DNA from 4 places in the Glutamicibacter sp. NPDC087831 genome. Region 3 is predicted to be linked to each of the others. Evidence: predicted binding sites of a transcription regulator. Region 3 holds the regulator's gene; each other region holds the start of a gene.
What was found. Region 3 encodes LexA, which represses DNA repair genes until DNA is damaged. Its sites were predicted from a motif close to TCGAACANNTGTTCGA; they were not measured.

Region 1 (5,936 bases), on a different contig from region 3:
ATCTGCGCCAGGACGGGGATCGACCTGCCGCCCATGGCCGTCGAGCAGCTGGTGGACTACACCGAGGGCAACCTGCAGGTGGTCATCGAGCTGGCCCAGGAGAATCCGGAGCACAGCTGGGAGCAGTTCGACCGCTGGCCGCCTGCCCCTCACGCCCTGTCGTTGCACGTCATCGAGCTATTGGAGGGGTTGGAACCGCGGGCGCGGGCGCTGCTGGAAGCGGCTGCGGTGCTCGGCGCGCAGGCCCGGATCGACAATATCGCCAAGCTGGTGGGCGAGGATGATCCGCTGCTGCCGATCCAGCAGATTCTCGACTCCTCGCTGGCGCAAACCCACGGCCATAGCGGGAAGGTGCGGCTCGGGTTCGAGAACGCATTGACCCAAATGGCTGTCTACCATCAGATCCCGCTGAGCACCCGCATCCGGTTGCATGCTTGCGCCGCGGACATCGTCGAGGACCAGGGGGCCAAGCTGGGCCATCGGGCCGATGCGAGCATCCTGCCCGATGGCCGCTTGTCGATGGAACTGCAAGACTACGCGCGGTCCCAAGGCAAGCGGGGCGAGTGGTCTTCGGCCGCTACCGCGTACTTCAGGGCCATGCACTTGTCCCCGGAACCGATGCGCCGCGACTCCCTGCTGCTCAACGCAGTGGATGCGATTGTCGCCGCCGGCGAGCTGCCGCGGGCGCAAACCTTCGCGCATCAGCTTTCGAGCTTGGAAAGCAGTCCGGAACGGGACGTGCTTTCCGGATACATCTCGATCCTGCAAGGCCGCGCCAACACCGCGCAGCGCTGGCTGTCCAGTGCCTGGCAGAACGCGGTCCAGCATCAGGACAACGATGTGATGGCCGCGATCGCCCAACGCCAAGTCCTCGACTCGCTGTGCCGTTTGAAGGGGCAGAAGATCATTGACTGGGCTGAGCAATCGCTGCGCCTTGCCCAGGTGGGCAGCCCGCTGGCCATTGAGAACGCAGCCATCCAAGGGCTCGGCCTGGCAATGATGGGCCGGGCTGATGAGGGGGAACAGGTCTTGATGGACCTGCTGGCCACCCTTCCGGCGGGAGCACAGCGCCAGCGCGCGGAAATGTCACTGGGCTGGGTCTACCTCGCGACCGATCGCGTGGAGCTGGCCCGGCACGAGCTCTCCGCAGCCAGCTCCACGGACTTCAGCGATGGTTCCCTGCGCATCTCGCTGTGGGCCAAAGCCTGGTCGGCGCGCGCTGAATTCCTCATGGGCGACTGGGACCAAGCGCTGGAGACGGTTCGATCCGCGCAGTCCCTGCAGGAGCGTTCTGAAATCCAGATCCTGCGTCCGCTGATCCAGCTGACCGCGGTGCAGATTCACGCATTGCGCGGCAATTGGGAGCAGGCGGATCTGCACCTACGCAAGTCGTGGGCACGCACCGGAAGCTATGCCATTATGGAGATGCCTTACCGGATGGCGCGGGCCGAGATTGCCCGGGCGCAGGCAAACCATGAAGAGGTTGTGCGGACGCTGGAACCATTGCTTCGGCTGGACCGTACGCAGGGCATCGACCAAGCAGGTTTCTGGACCTGGCAGGATACATACGCCATGGCGCTAATCCGTTGCGAACGCCTGGATGAAGCAGAAAATTTCGTACAGCCATTGCTGGAGAGTGCTCTCGCTTCAGGCCACCAGAGCGGAGCCGCTCGATTCCTGAGCGTGCAAGGCACCTTGCTGGCAGCCCGCGGTGATATCGACGCAGCCCGTTTGGCCTTTGAAGATGCCATCCGCCGTTTGGAAGGCATCGGGTCGGTCTACCACCGGGCAAAAATTGATTTCTACTACGGGCAATGCCTGCGCCGAGCCGGCAAGCGAGCCGAATGCGTTGCGCCGTTGACCCGCGCGCTGGCGATTTTCACGCACTTCGATGCATCCGTGTACATCGACCGCTGCACTCGTGAGCTCCAGGCAAGCGGAACCGGGATGCTGCGCAGGGAGAGTGCTGACTGGTCGACGCTGACGGCGCAGGAACAAGCCGTGGCCAAGCTGGTTTGCGAAGGTGCAAGCAATCGACGTGTCGCTGAAGAGCTGTATATAGGAACCAAGACAGTGCAATACCACCTGACCAAGATCTACACGAAGCTGGCGGTCTCAAACCGTACTGAGCTTGCTGCGCTGGCGCGTTTCGACCTTGAAGGATAGTGCCTTCCGACTGAAAAAAATTTTCATTCCCGAGGGCAGCAGAACCATGCGGAGTTCGAGTTGACCTACGCGCTGTGACTGTAGATTTTTTTCATTCAGCACGAATCGCTTGAATCGAACGCGGCCGGGATTCTTGATTCAGGCCGCGTCCAGCATTGCAACCAGACTCAAAGCCGTTGCTCCTGCGAAGTATGGGTGGTGTGGTGGTGCTAGTGACTGAAAAAATTTATCGCTCGAAATCCAAATCAGGTACTGGCTCTAGCTGGTTTCGGTTCCGGGCAGGCCCTCATCTTGGCCGAGCCCCAGTACTCGCCGCACTTCGGGGGTCAATTGCACCTCGCAGGCCGCAGCCTCCTGGGGACGTTGAGGACAACGATCGTTGACATGATCAAATTTCTCCACGTTGTCCACGCTCTCGGGAACCGTGATTGACCGCAGCCCGTGCGGAGATACCCACGTCTTGGAGCCATCCGGGCAAGCGAAGACCTTCCAGCCAAGCGCGTGCTTGTACATCTGATGCTGCTTGCACAAGAGATGAGTGTTCTGCCGGGTAGTGTGGCCGCCCTGCCCATACGCTTCGATGTGATCAATTTCCGAACGATCGGGCAGGCGGCGGCAACCAGGGAAACCGCAATGCTGGTCGCGGTAACGCAGCAAATCGCGCAACCCCTGGGAAGGCCGATATTTCTTGGGCTCCACATCAATTGCGGCTCCCGTCCACGGGTCGGTCAGAACGCGCTGGAACGACGGAGCATCCGCGGCGATTTCCAACGCTACGCCGATTGGGATCGGCCCGTAACCTTCCAAATCAGCGAGGGCGCGAGCGGGATTCGCGAGCATTTCAATGGCTGGGATCGTGATGGCAACCCGTGGCTTCAGCGGCATGCCTTCCATTCCGGGCCAGCCATGCAGATACACGTCCGCAAGCACATCGGCTTCAACCTGCGTTTGCGTGCGCAGATCCTTGGAATCAGTGATCTGGGCGGCTGCCTGCTTTATCGAGTTGCGAATCGAATGGATGACATCAGCGCGGTGATGCAGCTGCAAGGTAGCCATGCCATTCTCCTCATTCCACACCTTGAGATTACGGGCTGCGAATGCGTTCTTCTGCCGGTTCTCTGCCGAATTGGGATTCATCCGGTCGTGAAAGCGACGGGCCCGCTGGTAGACGGTCTCGTCGCAGGCTGTTCTTGCCAGAGGCAGCAAATTTTCCTCCATGCGGCCGACCTGCTCCGGGGAAAGGTCTTGCGAGTATTTGACGATGTCGTGGGCGGCCTTAACGGTAATCTCACCTGCAGCGAGCGCGGCAAGGGTGGCTTTGCAGGCGTGGCGCAAGCCCTTGGCATGGAACATCCGCTTGCTGGCTTTACGGACGGATTCGCGCAATGCGACAGCTGACTCAGCTACGAAATTGGAGTTGATGACCTGCTCGCTGCCACGGTCTATGCCATAGTATTCGGCACTCTTGCTGGCTTCGGCTTCCTCGTCTGGGGTGTGGGCATGCTCGGTGGCAATCAGGTCATTGAAGGACGCGCTGACCTGCTCGACTCCGTCTGCCAGTAAAACGCAGATAGCGGCTTCAGCGCTGCTCATCAGGCGTTGGAGTTTCTTCAGGCGTTCCAATGCGTCTCCGGGCCCATCCACGGGGCCCGCATTGAATAGTTCGTCGGCAACCTGCTTGATGGGTCCGAAGAACAACTGGTGCTCGCGATGGGCGTCGAGCGCTGACGCTCTGTGCGACTCCATGCGGGTGCCCGGCGGGCGCAGTGGAAGGCGATGTTCATCGTCGTGATCGTCTAGATATGCGGGAATAGTCATAGTTAACGTTCGCGCAGATTATCGACAGTATCTTCTGGTTCGAAACCAATTGTGGATAAGTTCTAGAAAGTTTATACGAATGCGATTAAGCGTGATTCCGGCGCGAAAATCGCTAGATCAGGGAAGGCAGTAATGGGTGCCGTGCTAGTTGCTAGTTGGATGCAGGGGGCGCGGCGGGCGGGTGAAGGCAGTTCGGATGCCAAAGGCTGCCATGGCTGCGAGTATGGCAAAGGCGAGGACGCTGGCCATGTACAGGGGTGCGGCTAGATCCGCGGCGGCATCGGCGTTCCAATCGGCAAAGGTGTCGCCCACCGAGTTCATATTGGCGAAGGAAGCGAAGAAATAAGCCGGTGCGCCTAAGGCAATGATCAGGCTCCAAGCTCCGATAGCCGCCCAGGCGGGCAGCTTGCGTCCGGCGGAAACTACCGGAACGAGCCAAGAAATGGCGAGGGCGGTTCCAGTGGCTGCGAAGACCCACCCTCCAAGCGAGTCGTAATTCTGGTCCATTGAGGCCATCTCGGAAATGGTTTCATCGAGGGAGAGTCCACTTGCTGCGGTCACGGCCCAATTGTTCATGAGCAGTGAGCCGTAAGCCGCGTAAGCCACGATCATGGCGAACCCGGAGATGGCTAGAAGTTTACGCATGTCAGTAGCCTAACAGTGCACTAGTCAACTCGGTGGGATAACCAATACGCGTATGAGTTGGGCGTCCATGCTACTTCCTTGCACGATCAAGCTGTCCTGAGGCCAGCTGCCTGTATTCCAGTGCAAGAATCCGTGAATCAGATGCCCTTAGTCGGTAAGGTGCATTATGTGCCGATCGGGAGCCCAAAGCGATCGCGCGAGCGATACCACCCAGCGCCGCAATGAGGCGCCAACCGTTAGAAGGAGACTAGGGATGATCTTCACCAAAAAAGGCGACGCCGCAGTTCTGGCCAAGCTCAGCACAGCTCCAGCACCCTATCGCGAGATTGCCGAACGGCTTCACACCATAATCATGCAGAGCGCACCATCGCTGGAGCCGATCGTCCGCTGGGGACTTCCGTTTTACGTCCGGGATGGCAAAGACGTCTGCTACATCAAGCCTGACAAGGACTTCGTAGCTTTCGGTTTTGGAGAAGTCGTGAATCCTGCCTACGAGGAAGGCTCCCACATGCATCCAGTTGCATGGACTATCACCTCGCTGGATTCTGCAACGGAAGACAGGATCCGGGACCTGGTGAAGAAGGCCGCGGGCTGATCCCGAGCAAGCTAGCTGGCCGCAAGATGAACAGTGCGCCCGCTGCAGGCAGCCGCATTGCCTGGAGTCCGTCCTCAAGTGCGCCGAAGGTCCCGGCAGCGTCATTGCTGTCGGGACCTTCCGCTTCGCGTCGGTAGTACTGAGGGCAAAAGCCTAGGCGGCAAGCATCGAGGTGCCGTGCTCCTCTTCTGGCATCCATCCGGTCCAGGCCCAGTGGTTCTGGGGTTCGCTGGCATCGGCAGCTCGGTGCGCGATGGATTGGGGTTGGAACTTCCCGGCTGGATCGTTCAGTGTTGAAGCATTCATGCTGCGCTCCCATTGGATTGGCGGGTGTTCGCCCGTTCGTCGAGGTTCCGGGTACGGCAACGGCGGGGGTCCGGCCAATGCTGCCGGGACCCCCGCCGTGTTGAGGCGCGCTGGGGCTTACTTCACAGGGTCGAGCACGAAGTCGTAGGTGACCTGCTTGCCGTTGCCCGATGCTGCTGGGTGCACGTCGAGCATCAGTTCCGGCTTCACCGCGGTGGCGATGTCGTCGTCGTTGTGCGCATCGCCCGGGAAGTACAGCTGGGCGGTGAGCAACTCGTGGCCCTCGGCGGAGACCTTCAGGTGCAGGTGCGCTGGGCGCCACGCGTGCCAGCCGGCGGCGGCGATCAGCTGGCCGCAGGCGCCGTCGGTCGGGATCTGGTACGGGGCTGGCTGCATGGTGTTGATC
Region 2 (5,936 bases), on a different contig from region 3:
CCGGCGCCCTTTCCGACGATGATATCTACGCGGAAGTCTTCCATGGCCATGTAGAGCATTTCCTCGGCCGGCCGGGACATGCGGTGGATTTCATCGAGGAACAGCACCTCGCCTTCGGTCAGCGAGGAGAGGATCGCGGCCAAGTCACCGGCATGCTGGATCGCTGGGCCGGAGGAAATGCGCAATGGCGCGTTCATCTCGGCGGCGATAATCATCGACAAGGTGGTCTTGCCCAGGCCCGGCGGGCCAGAAAGCAGAACGTGGTCCGCGGTGCGTTCGCGGATTTTCGCTGCTTCAAGCACCAGCGAGAGCTGCTGGCGCACTCGGGACTGGCCCACGAAGTCGTCGAGGTTCCGCGGGCGCAGGGCCGCTTCGATTACCCGTTCCTCGGGTTCGCTGCCGGCGTTCGTGAGCCCGGTGGAGTCATTCATGATCAGTTGATCCTCTCGCAGACCGCTTAGGCGCGGGTTCCGCTGGACATGCTGCGCAGTGCAGCACGCAAGATTTCTGCGACGTTGCCGGTGGCAACGACATCTGGATCAGCCTTGGACAGCGATTTCAGGGTGCTGGTTGCATCCTTTTCGCTCCAGCCCAGGCCGGTCAGCGCCTCGATCACCTGCGGTTCCCAGACGCTCGCGTTGCCGCCGCCGGAAACCGGAGCCACTGGCGCGCCAGTCGGGATCAGCTTGCCGTTCAGTTCCAGCACGATGCGGCTCGCGCCCTTGGGGCCAATGCCCGATACCTTGGTGAAAGCGGCGGTGTCCTTGGTGTTCGCCGCGATGCGGACTTCCTCCGGAGAGTGCACCGCCAAGATGGCCAAGCCGGTGCGTGGCCCGATGCCCGATACGGAAACCAGGACCTCGAAGACATCGCGTTCCTCAGCGGTAGCGAAGCCGAAGAGGGTCATCGAATCCTCGCGGACCACCATGGAGGTGAATACCGTAGCCTCGCGTCCTGCCTGCAGGGTAGACAGCGTCCCGGGGGTGGCATTGACCAGCATCCCGAAGCCGTTAACGTCAATTACCGCGGTATTCAGGGCTACCGCCTGCACGGTGCCGGTCAATGAGCTGATCATGCCACTCCTTGGGATATATGTTCGATCGAACCCAGTTTATCGAAGATACCTACGAATATCGATCCGCCGCGTTCCCCGGTGGGTCGAGGCCGCTGCCGTGCTGGCCGGCTAGCGGCGCACTGCACGGCGCTTGGCCGACGCCTCAGCGGCAATCCACGCCTGCTGCGCACCGGTCAGCTGCGACGAACCACCGGCATTAGCCGCGGAGGCCGAGGCATTCGAGCCGGTGGCCGCACCGCGCCAACCGTGGGTAATCGCCAAGGCCACCGCATCAGCGGCGTCGGCAGGCTTAGGCGGTTCATCGAGCCGGCAGATCTTGGCAACCATCTTGCCGATCGCCGCCTTGGTGGCCTGTCCCGAACCGGTAACCGCCGCCTTGACCTCGGTCGGCGTGTGCAGGGCCACGGGTATTCCGCGTCGCGCTGCCGCGGTGATGACAACACCGGTGACCTGCGCGGTGCCGATGACCGTGGAGACGTTCGCCGAAGCGAACACGCGTTCCAAGGCGAGCACATCGGGCTGATGCAGATCCAACCATTCGTCGATGGCGTTGGCGATCTTCAAGAGCCGGGCATCGAGCGGAGTGCCCGGAGGGGTGCCGGCGACGGTGACGTCCACCAGCGAAACTTGCCTGTTTGCAGCGACGTCGACCACGGCAAGACCGCAACGGGTCAGGCCGGGATCGACGCCAACAACACGTAAGGCCAAGCCTTACTGCTCTTCGTCCAGCGCGGCGCGAACCTCGTCGGACAGATCAGCGTTGGTGTAGATGCCCTGGACATCATCCAGTTCTTCCAGCGCGTCGTAGAGCTTGAGGAACTTGCGAGCTCCTTCAACGTCCAGGTCGACCTTCATCGATGGAATGAATTCCATTTCGTCGGACTCGTAGGCGATGTCCGCTTCATCCAGCGCAGCGGCCACAGCGCGCAGGTCCGAAGGGTCGCAGACGATGGCGAAGTTCTCGTCCTCGTCCATGATCTCGTCGGCACCGGCGTCCAGCACGACCATCAGCAGGTCGTCTTCGGTCAGCTCGCCCTTGGGCAGGCGGACAACGCCCTGGCGGTTGAACAGGTAGGCGACCGAACCCGGGTCGGCGATGGTGCCGCCGTTGCGGGTGATGCCCACGCGCACTTCGGAGGCTGCACGGTTCTTGTTGTCGGTCAGGCACTCGATCAGCAGGGCCGAGCCCTGCGGGCCGCGTGCTTCATAGATGATCTCGGTGTAGTCGACGACCTCACCGGTCAGGCCAGCGCCGCGCTTGACTGCGCGGTCGATGTTGTTGATCGGCACGGAGTTCTTCTTGGCCTTGCTGACAGCAAGTTCCAGCGCCGGGTTGCCGGCCATGTCGGCGCCGCCGGCACGGGCGGCAACTTCAATGCCCTTGATGAATTTTGCGAAGGCCTTGGCGCGCTTGGCGTCGATCGCAGCCTTCTTGTGCTTGGTAGTTGCCCATTTGGAGTGGCCTGACATGCTTTAAGCGTCTCCTCGCGTGAGATTGATGAAAAATTGGTGGATAGCAGTGCTGCCGGTGACTTCCGGGTGAAAGCTGGTTGCCAACAATTTTCCCTGGCGTACTGCAACAATTCTACCCTGTTCGCGATCCAACCCCGCTTGAACGGTGCTGATCACTTGCACGTCCGGGCCAATTTGCACGGCTTCCGGGGCGCGGATGAACACCGCTTCGAGATTTTGCCCGTTGAAGTCCAGCTGGTGCTCGAATGAGTCGACCTGGCGCCCGAAAGCGTTGCGCTTCACCGTCATGTCGATGCCGCCGAAGCTTTGCTGAACCGCGCCATCTCGCGAGATTGCAGGGTTCTCGATGCGATCGGCCAGCATGATCATTCCGGCACAGGAGCCGTAGACTGGCATGCCTTCTGCGATGCGCTCCTTGATGGGACCAGCTAGCCCGTAGTTGCGGGAAAGCCGGTCAATCACCGAGGACTCGCCGCCGGGAATCACCAGCGCGTCAACCTGCTCCAAATCGGCGACGGTGCGCACCATGTGCGCGCGCTGCCCGAGCCGCTCCAAAGAGGCCAGATGTTCGCGGAAATCCCCTTGCAGAGCGAGGACGCCTATTTTCGGCATGGTTCTAACCTTCATGGTGTTCAGTGGTTGGCAGCACGAAAAATGCGCCGAAACAACGTTAAACCCATGGACGCCGTGCGCCAGTTTTGTTTCCCGGTGTGTCGCGGATTCTTCGACGCCGCCTCCCGGCAAGTGGTGGAACTTGGTAGGTTCAAGGACATGATTGCTGATATTTCTTCCCTCGAACTTGCCGGCGGCGTGAGCATGCCCTCGATCGGTTTGGGCACGTGGCCCATGCGTGGATACGAGGCGGCAGCAGCGGTGCTGTCCGCCCTCGACGTGGGCTACCGCCGCATTGATACAGCGGAGAACTACGAGAATGAGGACGCCGTGGGCAAGGCCCTGGCACAGAGCCGGCTTCATCGCGATGAAATTTTCGTCACCACCAAGTTCAACAAGCAATGGCATTCGGCCCAAGGCGTGCGCCAGGCGTTGGAGAACTCCCTGGACCGCTTGGGCCTTGAGCACGTGGACCTGTTCTTGATCCACTGGCCTAACCCCCAGCAGAACACCTACGTTGAAGCCTTCACGGAGCTGGGCAAATTGGTCGACGAGGGCAAGATCCGGGCTGCCGGGGTCTCGAACTTCAAGCCCTACCAGTTGCAGAACGTCCTGGACGCGGGGCTCGTCCCGGCGCTGAACCAGATCCAGGTTGACCCTGAGCGGCAAAGCCTCGAATGGCAAGGTTTCAACACCGAGCATGGCGTTCGCACCGAAGCCTATTCCCCATTGGGACGCAAGAAATCCGAATTCCTTTCACATCCCGCCCTGGCCCGGATCGCCCAGGCGCACGGGAAGAGCAGCGCGCAAGTCACCCTGCGCTGGCATGTCCAGTCCGGGCGAGCAGCGGCACCGAAATCGGCAGATCAGCGGCGGCAGAGCGAGAACCTGGACATTTTCGATTTCCAGCTCACCCAGTCGGAAATGGCCGCCATCAATGCCATGGATACTGGTGCTGGCCCCTTCACTGATTCAGATGAGTTCGGGCACTAAATCCCCTCAAAACCTGCATCCGGCAGAAACGGAGAACCCAAGCGTGCTTCATGGCTACCAGCGCCCAGATATCGAAGTGGCGGATTACTTCGACGAGCACGGTGCGCTGATCCCCTATGGCCAGCGCTGGGATGAGCAGCCTCCAGCGGAGAGCTATTCGCTGACCTCCCATGTGCAATGCTTTGCCCCGGTGCCGCAGGTAGCCCAGGCGTTGCTGGATTGCCTGCGCGAGCAGTTCGAGGTGCGTTGCTTCGAAGATCCCGGGCTGGCCAGGCAAATGCGGATTCAACCGGGCCATGTGGTGCGCTCTGTTCGCGTATTTCCGATGGATTCGCGCTGCGCGCCACTGGGCATGGTCTTCACCACGTTTCCCGCGGTGCACCTGGAGCTCGGCGCGTTGTACCGCGCGACATTTCCGCCGTGCGGCTGCGATGGATGCGACGAAGTTGTCCCAGAAATCCTTGAGGAACTCGAGATCCAGGTGAGTGCCGCCGCGTCCGGAGGATTCGGCGAGTTCCTGGATCGAGGCATGGACCGCCTCGTGCACTGTTTCGACGTTGACCGGACAGGATTCGGCGAGCAGTCCCGCGGCCTTGAAGACATATCGCCGGCACGGCTAGCCAGAGCACGCGCAATTCTTCCCTCAAGCCGCGTGTGGGCACCTTGGCCATTGCGCTAGGTCAGTCCAGCGTCCACTCTCGAAGTCCGTCGTCGAATGCGCCATAGGCATTCACTGTGGCCTCGCTGCGCTTCAAGGAGGCTTTTGCTTCATCTTCCCGTATGCATCCAGCAGCATCGAAGACTTGGCACCAGGCCACAGGTTCATTTGAGAGCTGGTGCGGTACCCACCGCAATTCGCTGACATCCCATTCGCCGGGCGCTCCCTGGGTAAACGTTGCCTTTACGCTGATGCCTTCGCGGTTGAGAATGGTTGGTGTGGCGTGTTTTGCCACGGAATTGCCCAAACCGTAGACGATCCAGGTTCCGTCGTGCTTCTCAATGGGCAATACCGAGTGGGTGTGGTGCATGTAGATGAAATCGAAGACACCGGACTCTGCCAAGGCTCGACCGAGCCTTTTCTGGGACGCTGTCGGTTCGGTGCTGTATTCAGCCCCATCGTGCACGGCAGCCACGACGATGTCCGCTCCCGCCTTGCGCGTTGCCTTGCCCCTGGCGATCAGTTGCTGCGCATCCACCCCGGTATCGACTTGCCAGTCAGCTTCTTCCGGCAAGCCATTGAGCGAATAGGTGCTGGTTACTACACCGAGCTTCACGCCTTCCATGTCCAGGATCGATGGCTTCTCGGATTCTTTTTCACTGCGGTAGGAGCCGGTCGCGAAAAGCCCATTCGCTTCCAGAGCGTCCAGCGTTCGCTCTACTCCGGCCGTCCCGGCATCTACCGTGTGATTGGTGGCAGTGGTGCATCCGTCGTAGCCAATAGCGCCGAGGTCGGCCAGGATTCGATCTGGGACCGTGAACCGCGGATACCCCGAATACGGAGGGATGCCAATCGGTGTTTCCAGATTGCATAGCGCCACATCTGCGTCCTGGACATAGGGTGCCAGGCCCGCAAGCAAGGGGCTGAAATCGTAGTCGCCGCCGTTGCCCGTTTCCGCTCCAGCCGCTTGCTTCGCTTCATCCAATAGCTGCGGATGCAGCAGTACATCGCCGGTAACCATCAGCGATAGCTCTTCGGGCGCCGAAGGTGCGGCCGGGGCATCCGCTATGGCTGAACTCGGAGCCGGTTCCGGCGAGGCAGGAACGCTGGCCTGGACGGAAGGCT
Region 3 (5,936 bases):
CGTTCACCCTCGATGCCGGCGAACAGCTTGGATCCCTCCGGCGGGCGTACCGTGTTCCAGCCCATGTGCGGGATGACATCTGACTGCAGGCGTTCAACCTTGCCCGGCCATTCGCCAATGCCTTCGGTTTTCACACCGTGTTCCACGCCTTCTTCAAAGAAGACCTGGTGTCCCACGCAGATACCCAAAACCGGCAGGCCCCCGGCAATGCGGCGACCGATCCAACGCAGGGAACCGGTTTTGGCCAGCTGCTCCATGACCGAGGCGTAGGCGCCAACACCGGGGACTACCAGGCCGTCGGCGGCCACGATCTTCTTCGGATCTGCGGTCAGTTCCACTTCGGCGCCGGCGGCTTCCAAAGCGCGCACAGCGGAGCGGACGTTGCCGGACCCATAATCCAGGACAACTACTGTTTTCTTTTCCACTTACAGTGCACCCTTCGTGGATGGGATCTTGTCGCCCATGCGCTCATCGCGCTCTACCGCTTCGCGCAATGCGCGCGCGAAGGACTTGAACTGCGCTTCAACGATGTGGTGCGGGTCGCGACCCGAGAGCACCTCGATGTGAGCACAGATCTGTGCGTGGAAAGTGATGGCTTCGAAGACGTGACGGGTCATCGAACCGGTGAAGTGACCACCGATCAGGTGGTATTCCTGGCCCGCAGGCTCGCCGGAGTGCACGAGGTATGGCCGGCCCGACACATCGACTACCGAACGGGACAGGGCTTCGTCCAGTGGAGCGTAGGAGGTGCCGAAGCGGCGGATGCCGGCCTTGTTGCCCAGTGCCACGCGCAGTACTTCGCCAATGGTGATCGCGGTGTCCTCGACGGTGTGGTGAACGTCGATGTGGGTATCGCCGGTTGCACGCACGGTGAGATCGATGAGCGAATGCTTGGATAGCGCAGTCAGCATGTGGTCGTAGAACGGCACCGAGGTGCTGATCTCAGAGACACCGGTGCCATCGAGGTCCAGTTCAACGAATACGGACGATTCGCTGGTCACGCGTTCCATGCGGGCGCGACGTGCGCCAATCAATTCGGCAGACATGTCTTCCTTCGCTTGTCTTTGATTACTTCTGCGAGCCGAGCAGTTCGGCAAGTCGTTCCAAGAAGGCTGTGGTTTCCGATTCGGTTCCTGCCGTAACACGCAAGGTTCCCGGGATTCCATTGTCGCGGATGATGATGCCGGCTTCCAACAGGCCTTCCCAAATCTTGTGGGGGTCTTCGACGCCACCGAAGAAGACGAAGTTGGAGTCGGAGACCGATGGCTTGAGGCCAAGTTCCTTCAGGCGCGCGACGATGCGGTCCCGCTGGGACTTGATGTCCTCGACCTGGGCCAACAGCAACTCGATGTTCTTCAAGGCCGCGATGGCGGTTGCCTGGGTCACTGCCGACAGGTGGTACGGCAGTCGCACCAAGCGGATGGCATCGGTGACTTCTGGCGCAGCGGCCAGGTAGCCTACGCGCGCACCGGCCAGGGCGAAAGCCTTGGACATGGTGCGCGAGACAATCAGCCGCTGGCGGCCTTCGAGCAGGCTCAGCGCCGAGGTGGTGCTGGCCAAGGAGAACTCGGCGTACGCCTCATCCACGATCACCATGCCGTTATGCTCGCTCATGGCTTCATATACCGCGGTGATGACGTCCAGGCCAAGGGCCGTGCCGGTGGGGTTATTCGGAGAGCAGAGGAAAACGATGTTCGGCTTGTGCTCGCGAACCTGTGCGGCTGCGGAATCGGCGGACAACGTGAAATCTGCGGCGCGTTCACCGGCGATATATTTCGTGTCAGTACCACTGGCAAGCAGCGGGTACATGGAGTAGGTTGGGCCGAAGCTCATCACGGCACGGCCGGGGCCGCCAAAGGCTTGCAGGATTTGCTGCAGGATTTCATTGGAACCGTTAGCGGCCCAGATATTGTCCTTGGTGAGCGAGTGGCCGAGGTAATCGGCTAGGAGTTCGCGAAGCTCGGTGAACTCGCGGTCCGGATACCGGTTCAACATTGCCGCCGCCTTGGCCACCTCTTGTGCAATGGCATCGACGACTGTCGGTGGCAACGGATGGGTGTTCTCGTTGACGTTCAGCTGGATGGGCACGTCAATTTGTGGTGCGCCATAAGGGGATAGCCCGCGGAGATTCTCACGCAAGGGCAGCTGACTCAAAAGTTCACTGCGGTCATTCACGCATCAAGTCTACGTGCGCAGCGCGCCTGCCGGTGAATCCGCTACGGCCACAGGTAACAAACTCGAAGCAGGCTGGGGAAGCTAGCCGGCAAGGACCGGAATCGACAAGGTTTCGCCAACCTGGATTTCGCTGCCGGTCAGGGCATTGAGTTCGGCGATGTGGCCCACTGCCGAGGTCACGTCGTAACCGGTGGCGTAATCCCGGGCCAGGCTCCACAGCGTATCCCCTGGAATAACGGTGACATCAACGGTTCCGACTCCAACAGGAGTATCGGCTGCGGCATGCGCGTCAGAGGCAAACATGGAGATGAAGAAAGCTGCGGCGATGGTGAGTGCGAAAATGGGCATACCCACAAGCACGGCCCATCCGCGACGGTTGATGCGGATCTTCAGTGGTGCCTGGGTCTGATTTGAGTCAAGTGCGACGGTTGCCATGACTTTGTCTCCTCAAGAAATTCAAGTGATGCGAATTTGTATTCGAAAGCGTAGATTCGAAAACTTGTTCGAACCTCGTATATCTGTTCTAACAGAGGTTTGCGGAACTTGTCCAGAAGTTTTCGAACAAATCTTTGAAAGAAGCTCGCTTATCTACTAAGATTTCGAAGTAGACGAGCAATGAAAACATCTCACCATCTAGCGCCGACAGTTTGGACTTACGAACTTTCGAATGATTGCTAGGGAAGGCAAAATCTCATGTCAGCTTCACAACGCACTCCCCGATCGAATGCACGTTCGCTGACGATTCGCCAAAAGAAGATCCTGGAGACGATCCAGCGGTCAATCGGCAAGAACGGTTATCCACCATCGATGCGTGAGATTGGTGACGCAGTAGGGCTCAAGAGCCTTTCGAGCGTCACCCACCAGCTGAGCCAGCTGGAAAAGCTCGGCTATATCCGTCGAGATCCACGCCGTCCGCGCGCAATGGAAATCCTGCTGCCTCTGCAGCTGGCCGAAGACGCCGAGAAGGCCGAAGTTTCGAAGCCGGTCGAGCCAGATGCCAGCGAAGACGCCAAGATCATTGAATTGAGCACTTCCGCTGACACCACCATGGTTCCCCTGGTTGGCCGTATCGCTGCCGGCGGTCCGATCCTTGCCGAACAGTCCGTCGAAGATGTTTTCTCGTTGCCTCGTCAGCTCGTAGGCCACGGCGAACTGTTCATGCTCAAGGTTTCCGGCGATTCAATGGTTGACGCTGCGATTTGCGATGGCGACTGGGTAGTTGTCCGCCGCCAGCAGACGGCGGACAACGGCGACATCGTAGCTGCCCTGCTCGATGAAGAAGCCACGGTAAAGACTTTCCGGCAGCGTGACGGGCATACCTGGCTGCTTCCGCAGAACTCGCGCTACGAACCAATTTTGGGTGATGCCGCAACGATCATGGGACGCGTCGTCTCGGTGATGCGCTCGCTCTAGAATACGTACGGTCATTGCGCTGGTGCTTGGCACCAGCGCAATTCTCGTTTAACCCGCTATTGGCCGGCGTTCAACTCGAATTGAGCGGCCGCCGAGAAGATCATCCAGCGTTGGATTGCCGCCGAAAGCCGGCGTGGTTCCTGGTCAGCCAGATGGCGCGCCGTTGCCATGACCAGCCTCCTGGCCTGCTCCCGGCTCCGGGCTTCCAAACGGCCATCATTACCGGCGAGGGCCAGATATCGGCAGAGTATCCCCGCGAACAGGTTGCCGTCTCCCCCGCTGTTGAACGAGAGGACCCCGGCAGCAGTTGACAGCGATTTCGTGGTGGCATCGATCAGTACTTTAGCGTGAGCCAGATCAGCAGGCTCGCCAAGCTCAAGCAATGCCCCGAGCACCAGGCCCTGGTTATAGGTGTAGACCGCTGGTTCCACGGCGTGTCCCTGCGTGGTCAACCGAAGTCCGTCCAGATACAGTCCTCGCTCCACGCTGAACAGATTCTTTTCCAGCCACTGGAGAAGCTCTCGCGCGGTCTCTTTCTCCCCGGTACGGGCAAAGAACAGTGCCGCCGGCGCGTTGGCTGGCGTGTTCTTGAAATCCCGCTTTCTGGACCAGTGCAGGCCGCCGTCCAGCACCCCATCCATGCCGGCATGGAGCTGCCGTCCCAGCGTCCGAACTGCCGCCTCGGCAGGACGGCTCCTGTGTCCCGTCACCAGCTGCGTGAACTCTGACAGGCGGCCGCTGGCCAGGGCAAGCCAAGCCATGTCGTCGAAGAAGTAGTTGGGCAAGATCCCGAAGTTTCGAATTCGAATGCCGCGCAATAGGCCGTTGGCCCGGGCAAGCGCTTCGCGCGCCCGGTGTTCGTTGCCTTCGTCCCAGTACGATCGGCCCTCATCGATGATGGCATCCAGATAGTGCGCCTGCCACCAATAGTTCCACTCCGCAAGCGGGTGCGCGAAACCATTGAGATTGCTGAGCATGCTTCCGTCGCGCAACCGATGCGCTTTGCTGTAGCTCTGTCCAATCCACGTTCCGGGCAACCCCATGAGGCGATGCCCGAACCGCTGGTGGGTGTCGATCGCGGCTTGGTGCGCCAATTCCTGCATGGACTCCATGGTGCCTTCCGATTCGAGCTTCATCAGTTCTTGTCACAGACCTTAGTGCATCTGGAAGCATCATGCTGGTACCGGTTAAAGAACTTGAGCTGTCCCGAAGGACAGCTCAAGTTCATATTCTGGCCGCGGCTATTTCCCGCCCGGGTTCAATCGCTTGAGAACACCAGTGATGACCTTCTTATCGACAGTCGGCCACATCGGCGGCAGGGTAGCTTTCAAGAAGCTGCCGTACCGCGCCGTGGCCATGCGCGAATCAAGGATCGCCACAACGCCCTTATCCCCGACCGAACGAATCAAGCGCCCAGCACCCTGGGCCAGGCGAATCGCCGCATGGGTGGCGGCAACCTGCATGAAGCCATTTCCGCCATGCTTGGCCACGTCCTCGGAACGGGCCTTGGAGATAGGATCATCCGGGCGCGGGAAAGGAATCTTGTCGATGATGACCAGCCGGCAAGAATCGCCTGGCACGTCCACGCCCTGCCACAAGGTCATGGTTCCAAACAGGCAGGTGTCGCGTTCGCTGCTGAACTGTTCGACCAGCGACTTCATGCTGGCTTCACCCTGGCACAAGATTTCCACGTCCAGGCGCTCGCGCAAGATGCTTGCCGCTTCCTCGGCGGAACGCTTGGAAGTGAACAGCGCCAAGGCGCCGCCACCGGAGGCCTTGATGAGATCTTCGATCTCATCCAGCGTCTCCGCCGCCAGTTGGCGTCCTGGCTTGGGCAGGTGCTTGGCCACGTAGAGGATGCCCTGCTTGGGGTAATCGAAAGGGCTGCCAACATCTACGCCGGTCCATGATGGAGCGCCGGCGCCCATCAGGCCCAAGGAGCCTGCTACCGAGTCGAACTGCGAGCCAATGGCCAAGGTGGCGCTGGTCAATACGACCGTGCGCCCGTCGAAGAGGCCCTCGCGCAACTTGCCGGCCACCGACAACGGTGCCACGTTCAAGGTTGCAGGCTGGCTCTCATCGGCCTCGACGTAGCCCCGGCCTTCGACAAACTCCCGCGGACGGGTGGTGTACAGGACCTCGCGGCGTTCTTCGGATTCGAGCATGCGAATCGCATCATCCATCACTGCCTGCAGCTGGGAGCGGGCAGTCTGGCGGCCGCCATCGGCCGGTGCATTGGCTTCGGGCTTGGACAGCGCCAGAGCCAGCCGGGCCTGCTCCACGATGTCGTTCAGGGCAATGCCCATGTCTTCGCGCAGACCATGTTCCAGCAAGCCTGTCGGCAACCC
Region 4 (5,936 bases), on a different contig from region 3:
CCAGTCAGCTTCGGCAATGGTGTCTTCGTCGTGCTCCACCACGATCAGGGTGTTGCCCAGCGATCGCAGGTGCAGCAGGGTGTCGATCAGGCGGCGGTTATCGCGCTGGTGCAGGCCGATGGACGGCTCGTCCAGAACGTAGAGCACGCCGACCAGGCCCGAACCAATCTGCGTAGCCAGGCGAATGCGCTGCGCCTCGCCGCCGGACAGGGTGCCGGCAGCGCGTTCCAGGGTCAGGTACTCCAGCCCGACGTCCAGCAGGAACTTCATGCGCGCGTCGATTTCCTTGAGCACCTGCGCGGCGATCTGCGCCTCGCGTGCGGTGAGCACGATCGTGGAGAGGAATTCCGCGGCGCTACGCAGGTCCATGGCGGCAACTTCAGCGATGGAACGCCCGCCCACCAAGACCGAGAGCGACGCCGGGTTCAGGCGCGCGCCGCCGCAGGTAGGGCACGGGATCTGGCGCATGTACTGCTCGTAGCGGTCGCGGGCGTGATCCGATTCGGTTTCCTGGTGCTTGCGGTGCACGTAGGAGATGACGCCCTCGAAGCCGGTGGAGTACTTGCGCTCGCGGCCGAAGCGGTTCTTGTACTGCACGACCACCTTGTGGTCCTTGCCATTCAGGATCGCTTCGCGGGCGGCAGCCGGCAGCTCCTGCCACTGGGTATCCATGGTGAAGCCCAGCTCATGGCCCAGGCCTTCGATCAAGCGGTTCCAGTATTCGGTGGTTGCCTTGCCTAGCGACCATGGGGCGATCGCGCCCTCGGCCAAGGTGACCTCGCCGTCCGGAACGATCAGGTGCTCATCGACCTCCAGCTTGGTGCCGATGCCGGAACAGGCCGAACAAGCACCGAACGGGTTGTTGAAGGAGAAAGTGCGCGGCTCGATCTCATCGATGGCCAGCGGATGCTCATTGGGGCAGGCCAGGTTCTCGGAGAACGCGCGCACGCGCTGGGGATCATCCTCGTCCAGGTCCACGAAGTCGGCCAGCACGCGTCCTTCGGCGATGCCCAGGGCCGTTTCGATGGAGTCAGTCAAGCGCTGGCGGGCATCTTCCTTGATGGCCAGGCGGTCGACGACCACCTCAATGGTGTGCTTGACCTGCTTGGCCAGCTTCGGCGGATCGTTCAGCTGGATGGTGGTGCCGTCAACGCGGGCACGGGCGAAGCCCTTGGAAGAGAGCTCCGCGAACAGGTCGACGAATTCGCCCTTGCGCGAACGCACTACCGGGGCGAGGATCTGGAAGCGGGTTTTCTCCGGTAGCTCCATCAGCTGGTCGACGATCTGCTGCGGAGTCTGCTTGGAGATCGGTTCGTGGCAGATCGGGCAATGCGGACGGCCCACGCGTGCCCACAACAGACGCATGTAGTCGTACACTTCGGTAATCGTGCCCACGGTGGAACGCGGGTTGCGGCTGGTCGACTTCTGGTCTATGGACACCGCTGGCGACAGTCCCTCGATGAAATCCACATCGGGCTTGTCCACCTGGCCGAGGAACATGCGGGCGTAGGCAGAGAGCGATTCGACGTAGCGGCGCTGGCCTTCGGCAAAGATGGTGTCGAAGGCCAAGGAGGACTTGCCCGAGCCGGACAGGCCGGTAAAGACAATCATTGCGTCACGCGGGAGATCAATGTCCACGTTTTTCAGGTTATGCTCGCGTGCACCCTTGACGACCAGGCGAGTCAGATCAGTTCTTTTACTCTGCGATGAAATAGCCACGAGGCAATACTAATCGAAAACTACTTCGAATACGTGTACGAATGGACGCAACTCACAGTTAATTCTCCAAACCCCTGATCCGGCGCACGGCGAGCGCTATGCGTGCCCGGCCACCCACCCGGAATGTCGACCGGTGAGCCAGCGTCCCCATGAATCCAGATCGGACCGCGACGTCCCATTCGAGGTGCCGGGGCCCTTGGAACCCTTGCGCTCACGCGATGGACTTGGCCGGCTCCCAAGTTTCCCGCTGGCATGCTGCCTCAACGCCGGCACATGCCGGACCTCCCCGAAGCTTGCTGTTCCGGACCGGAACCGATGGGCCCTATGGTCGAATACGCTGGCTGGCGAATCACCTAACCGGTCGAGATCCACCGACCGCTGCCAGCCTGCCGCACTCAACGCTGGAATACACCCACCCGGTGGCCGCCTTCGGCTCAAGTCGCTTCAGCAACATCATGAACCATCCCGCTCCTGCGCCTGCCACGTGTGCGATACCTCCCCAAGATCGCAGCTATCTCGTAGATGCCAATGAGCGGCGAGCGCATGCCCCGTGTTGCACGAGCGGGAAAACGGATAAATTCGTCGTTCGACTCACGCCGTCAACCGGGGCACCGCAATCACTGATCTGCAACGCAACTACATCGCGAACCTCGCCAAACGTTCCGCCTAGCGGCGTCATCCGCGGTGTCGAGGCCATCGGACAGCAATTCTCTTCCGTGGAGGCATTCAACACCATGAAGTAGCGCCAGATCGTTTCCTTTCGCGCCCCCTCACCGGTCACTACACCAGACGGGGTATACGGAACGGCCAGCTTTCCCGTGAATCCATGGAACTTCTACCATCCAGGTCACAACGCGGTGCGTTCCGATAGCCGACCCCCTTACGGAACGATCCGAAATGCCAATCCGAACAAACCCCTATAGGGACGAAACGACTGTCCCTGTAGCTATGAGACGCATCTTTCTGATGCCTCGAGCGAAGCACGGTTAAAGGTCGCGGCGCGCGACGAGGCTTCCGGAATTATGCCGGATAGCTCGACGCGTCCGCGCTGTCACCAGTGACTCTAGGACGGCATCCTTGGGGTCGCGTTTTCGATGACCCTCTGGTCGTTCAGAGTGATTGTGTAGGAAATCGCCGGAGCGGGTCCACCGTTGCCCTCCAATTCGTCACCGAGGGCCTTGCCCGGCCACCACGCGGCGTATCTGCCGTCCTGAACGGTGGCTTCGACCAATTGGCCGTCCGGGGTCGTGATCGTTACAGCTGTTACATCCTCACCTACGTTTCCGTGGGTGAGGGCAATTTCGGGGCGATCACCGAACCCGAATATATTGCCACCGCGAAATTCGGCGATGTTTCCTTGAGTGAATTCCCCCGCAACCGGGAGAAAGCCTTGATCGCCGCCTCCCCTACTGAAATCAATGTTGTCGGCCTTTTGCGCTCCGGCAGGCAAGTGGGCTAGACACATACCTGCCATGTGTTCGGAAGCGGTGTAAAGCAACACCACCCAATCACCCCGTCGCTCGGCAAGATCCAATTGCGGGGAGGATAGGTCCAGACTGCCACGGCAGGCCGCATCGGCTACAGCCCTATCGGGGCTACTGATGGAACCCGGCACAGCATTCCATGACGCATACGCCGCATCATTGCTTCCCGCCCCCGGTAGGAGCACCACCGATGCGGTGATGGCAGCCACCGCGGCCAGAGCAATAGGGGCCGCTATCCGACGTACAGGTCTGGATCGGCGTTTGCCGATAGCATCGTTCGCGGTATTTCCGTTGTCCGGATCGCTGGCGAGAATTTGTTGCAGCCTCGCGTTCGCCCTGATCTGTCCGGCCTCGTCCAGATCTACTTGGGGAGCGGAATCCAGGGGTCGAAATGCGTCTAGTTCCAGGTATTTGTTCTTATCCATGTCAGTCACTCCGTCATGAGGGATCCGGCGAGGTGTGCCGGGAAGGGGGAAGCATCGAGTTCGTGTCGCAACGATTTGCGCGCACGATGAAGTCGGATGCGGTAGGCCGCCGATGAAATCCCTAGTACTTGGCCCGCCTGTGACGAAGAAAGATCTTCCCAAATCGTCATGGCCAGGACTTCTTGGTATTCAGGGCGCAGCCGTTGCCAGGCAGAGGTCAGGTCAATACGTTGATGGGTCAGCTCGGCTTCGGCGTCAGTGTAGATAGGTGTCCGGGCTGCGATCCGGACCGCCAGCGCTCCTTGGCGTGCCTGCCCACGTTGATTGTTAAGCAGGCAGTTCCGCGCGGTTGCGAACAGCCAGGCTCTGGCATCCTCGTGCTTAATAGGGAGTTCGTCCAAACGCCGCCAGGCGGCAAGAAAGGCCTCGTGGACGATGTCCTCCGCGTGGTCTGGACCTGCCCGTCGTTGGATGAATCGCAGGACATCGGTGTAGGCCAGTTCATACAATCTGGAGAACCGTGCCTCCCGATTCTGCTTTATTTCTGGGGTGCTCATACCTATACATGTCCAGTCGATGCGAGTTGTTACCCCGAGACGGGATCCAATTTTTGTGGGCCCGGTCCATACCCAGGAGCGGGGCCAGGGACTGTTGACGGAATCCGCTCATTCCCGAAGCCAGCGCACGCTGAAAGCCCCGGAATCCCACTGGCCAATATAGCTGGACTGCACCACGGTCCGAGAATCGGTATCGATGATATCCCTTACCTCGTCTGGCAGGTTGATTCTGGTGCATTGGCGTCCCGTAGAGCGCTCCCCTTGCGGGCGCGCAACGCAGAAGATATCGGACTGTCATTGCAATTGCTATTGAGCGAAATAACATGCAGAAGCATTCACGTTTCTTTGCAAAGCCCAATAACCTATCGATCTTCCTGTAGATTCGGGGCTTGGAAGACCTTTCAATTCGCGTTGCGAACCTTGATGATGTGCAAGCCATTCGGTCAATTGGACTCGTTACATGGCCAGCTACTTATCTGAGTTTCACAAGTCCGGATTTCGTCATGGAAAACTTCAATACATGGTGGTCTCACGGCTCGGTGAGCGCATCCATCACGGAAGACACGACGTTCATTGCTTCTCAGGATGGTCAGGCAGTTGGCACGCTAACCTTCGGGCTGTTTGAGGGCGAACCTGTGATCTGGAAAATCTATGTCGTGCCCGAAGCCCACGGACGCGGTATTGGAACTGCTCTTATGGACGTCGCCTTTACCACTATTGGCCCTGCCCATGATGTAAGGATCGAATTTTTGAAAGGAAACTCCGCTGCCCAGTCATTTTATGAACGACGTGGCTTCAAATTCGATTTCGAAGAAGACATGGCAGAGGGCTTCACAACAGTTTGGCTTCGTAGACCTGCTGGCCCAATTACTTCAGCAATTTAAATTATGTCCCGCAGAAGGTTCCCCTACTGAAAGCGAGTTACCGCTGATGCGGCAAGCTGGTCAGTCCGCGGAGACGAGCGTTGACCAGGCAACATCGATCACGCATAGCCCCTCGTCGGTCTCACGGTAAAAGACGTCTCCTGGGAAGTGCGTGCCTGGCACTACTCCCTTGGGAAGACCTTCTAGATTGATGCTCCACTGAGGATCGAGCGCCACTTGGTCAACCCAATACCCCGCGAAGAATTCTTCCGGTTCGCCTGCGGAAAGCCCTGACCAATCGCTGGGCGTACCGAGATCCGCAACGGATTCCGTGCAGACAATGTCTGAAGTTTCGCCCGAAGCTAAGTCGTTCACAAGCTTCTCGGTCGTTTGAATCACCTGTGCGCCATCGTTTCCCCAGATCAGTGAGTTAATTGAGCATCCAGTCAATAGTGCCGCGAGAGCTCCCACTGAAAGTCCGTAAACAGATCTGCGAATCTTTGTCATGCTTCAAACCTACTGCCCCGCTTACCCGAACCGTGTATGAAAGCTAAACAAGGAATGTCGTGCCCGGTAAAGGTTCGGCGACTGGAACGCATGCTTGATTTGACCTGATTGCGACTCTCCGTAGTGCTGAACGTCCTCGATAGACGCCGGTGTGAAGATCTGGAAGAGTTGCAGCATGGAAAACACCTGGCTGCTCGTAGTTCTAATTCTCGTTAATCTCTTCGCGAGCATAAGCATCATTGGCGCGTTGAATCGGATCAGGAACGCCAGCGAAAAAGCCCTAGTGCTCCTTGAAGAACAATCCGCGCAGAAAGGTGCAGGGAAAACGTCCCAGTAACGCTTCCCTTTAGGGGTGTGTCAGCGCAGTGCCAGCATCTTCGG

Region 1: ACIOJF_RS07580 (HNH endonuclease signature motif containing protein) is a predicted target of LexA. The motif match lies at 4,048-4,063, and genes of this name have one in related genera.
Region 2: ruvA (Holliday junction branch migration protein RuvA) is a predicted target of LexA. The motif match lies at 1,085-1,100, and genes of this name have one in related genera.
Region 4: uvrA (excinuclease ABC subunit UvrA) is a predicted target of LexA. The motif match lies at 1,745-1,760, and genes of this name have one in related genera.

The regions. Positions count from the first base shown of each region.
Region 1 is NZ_JBIUVH010000002.1:239,030-244,965, forward strand. Features, by position in the region: gene ACIOJF_RS07575 (LuxR C-terminal-related transcriptional regulator) at 1-2,166, shown strand, start outside; gene ACIOJF_RS07580 (HNH endonuclease signature motif containing protein) at 2,425-3,984, opposite strand; gene ACIOJF_RS07585 (hypothetical protein) at 4,129-4,629, opposite strand; gene ACIOJF_RS07590 (DUF1801 domain-containing protein) at 4,883-5,224, shown strand; gene ACIOJF_RS07595 (hypothetical protein) at 5,378-5,530, opposite strand; gene catA (catechol 1,2-dioxygenase) at 5,648-5,936, opposite strand, start outside.
Region 2 is NZ_JBIUVH010000001.1:943,624-949,559, reverse strand. Features, by position in the region: gene ruvB (Holliday junction branch migration DNA helicase RuvB) at 1-431, opposite strand, end outside; gene ruvA (Holliday junction branch migration protein RuvA) at 458-1,075, opposite strand; gene ruvC (crossover junction endodeoxyribonuclease RuvC) at 1,184-1,783, opposite strand; gene ACIOJF_RS04680 (YebC/PmpR family DNA-binding transcriptional regulator) at 1,787-2,545, opposite strand; gene pdxT (pyridoxal 5'-phosphate synthase glutaminase subunit PdxT) at 2,549-3,175, opposite strand; gene ACIOJF_RS04670 (aldo/keto reductase) at 3,320-4,153, shown strand; gene ACIOJF_RS04665 (DUF6226 family protein) at 4,137-4,832, shown strand; gene ACIOJF_RS04660 (CapA family protein) at 4,834-5,936, opposite strand, start outside.
Region 3 is NZ_JBIUVH010000003.1:419,916-425,851, reverse strand. Features, by position in the region: gene hisH (imidazole glycerol phosphate synthase subunit HisH) at 1-425, opposite strand, end outside; gene hisB (imidazoleglycerol-phosphate dehydratase HisB) at 426-1,046, opposite strand; gene ACIOJF_RS12760 (histidinol-phosphate transaminase) at 1,069-2,175, opposite strand; gene ACIOJF_RS12755 (LysM peptidoglycan-binding domain-containing protein) at 2,257-2,610, opposite strand; gene lexA (transcriptional repressor LexA) at 2,869-3,588, shown strand; gene ACIOJF_RS12745 (glycoside hydrolase family 76 protein) at 3,645-4,724, opposite strand; gene ACIOJF_RS12740 (ATP-dependent DNA helicase) at 4,830-5,936, opposite strand, start outside.
Region 4 is NZ_JBIUVH010000001.1:710,998-716,933, reverse strand. Features, by position in the region: gene uvrA (excinuclease ABC subunit UvrA) at 1-1,719, opposite strand, end outside; gene ACIOJF_RS03445 (hypothetical protein) at 2,783-3,628, opposite strand; gene ACIOJF_RS03440 (RNA polymerase sigma factor) at 3,634-4,185, opposite strand; gene ACIOJF_RS03435 (GNAT family N-acetyltransferase) at 4,575-5,069, shown strand; gene ACIOJF_RS03430 (hypothetical protein) at 5,130-5,555, opposite strand.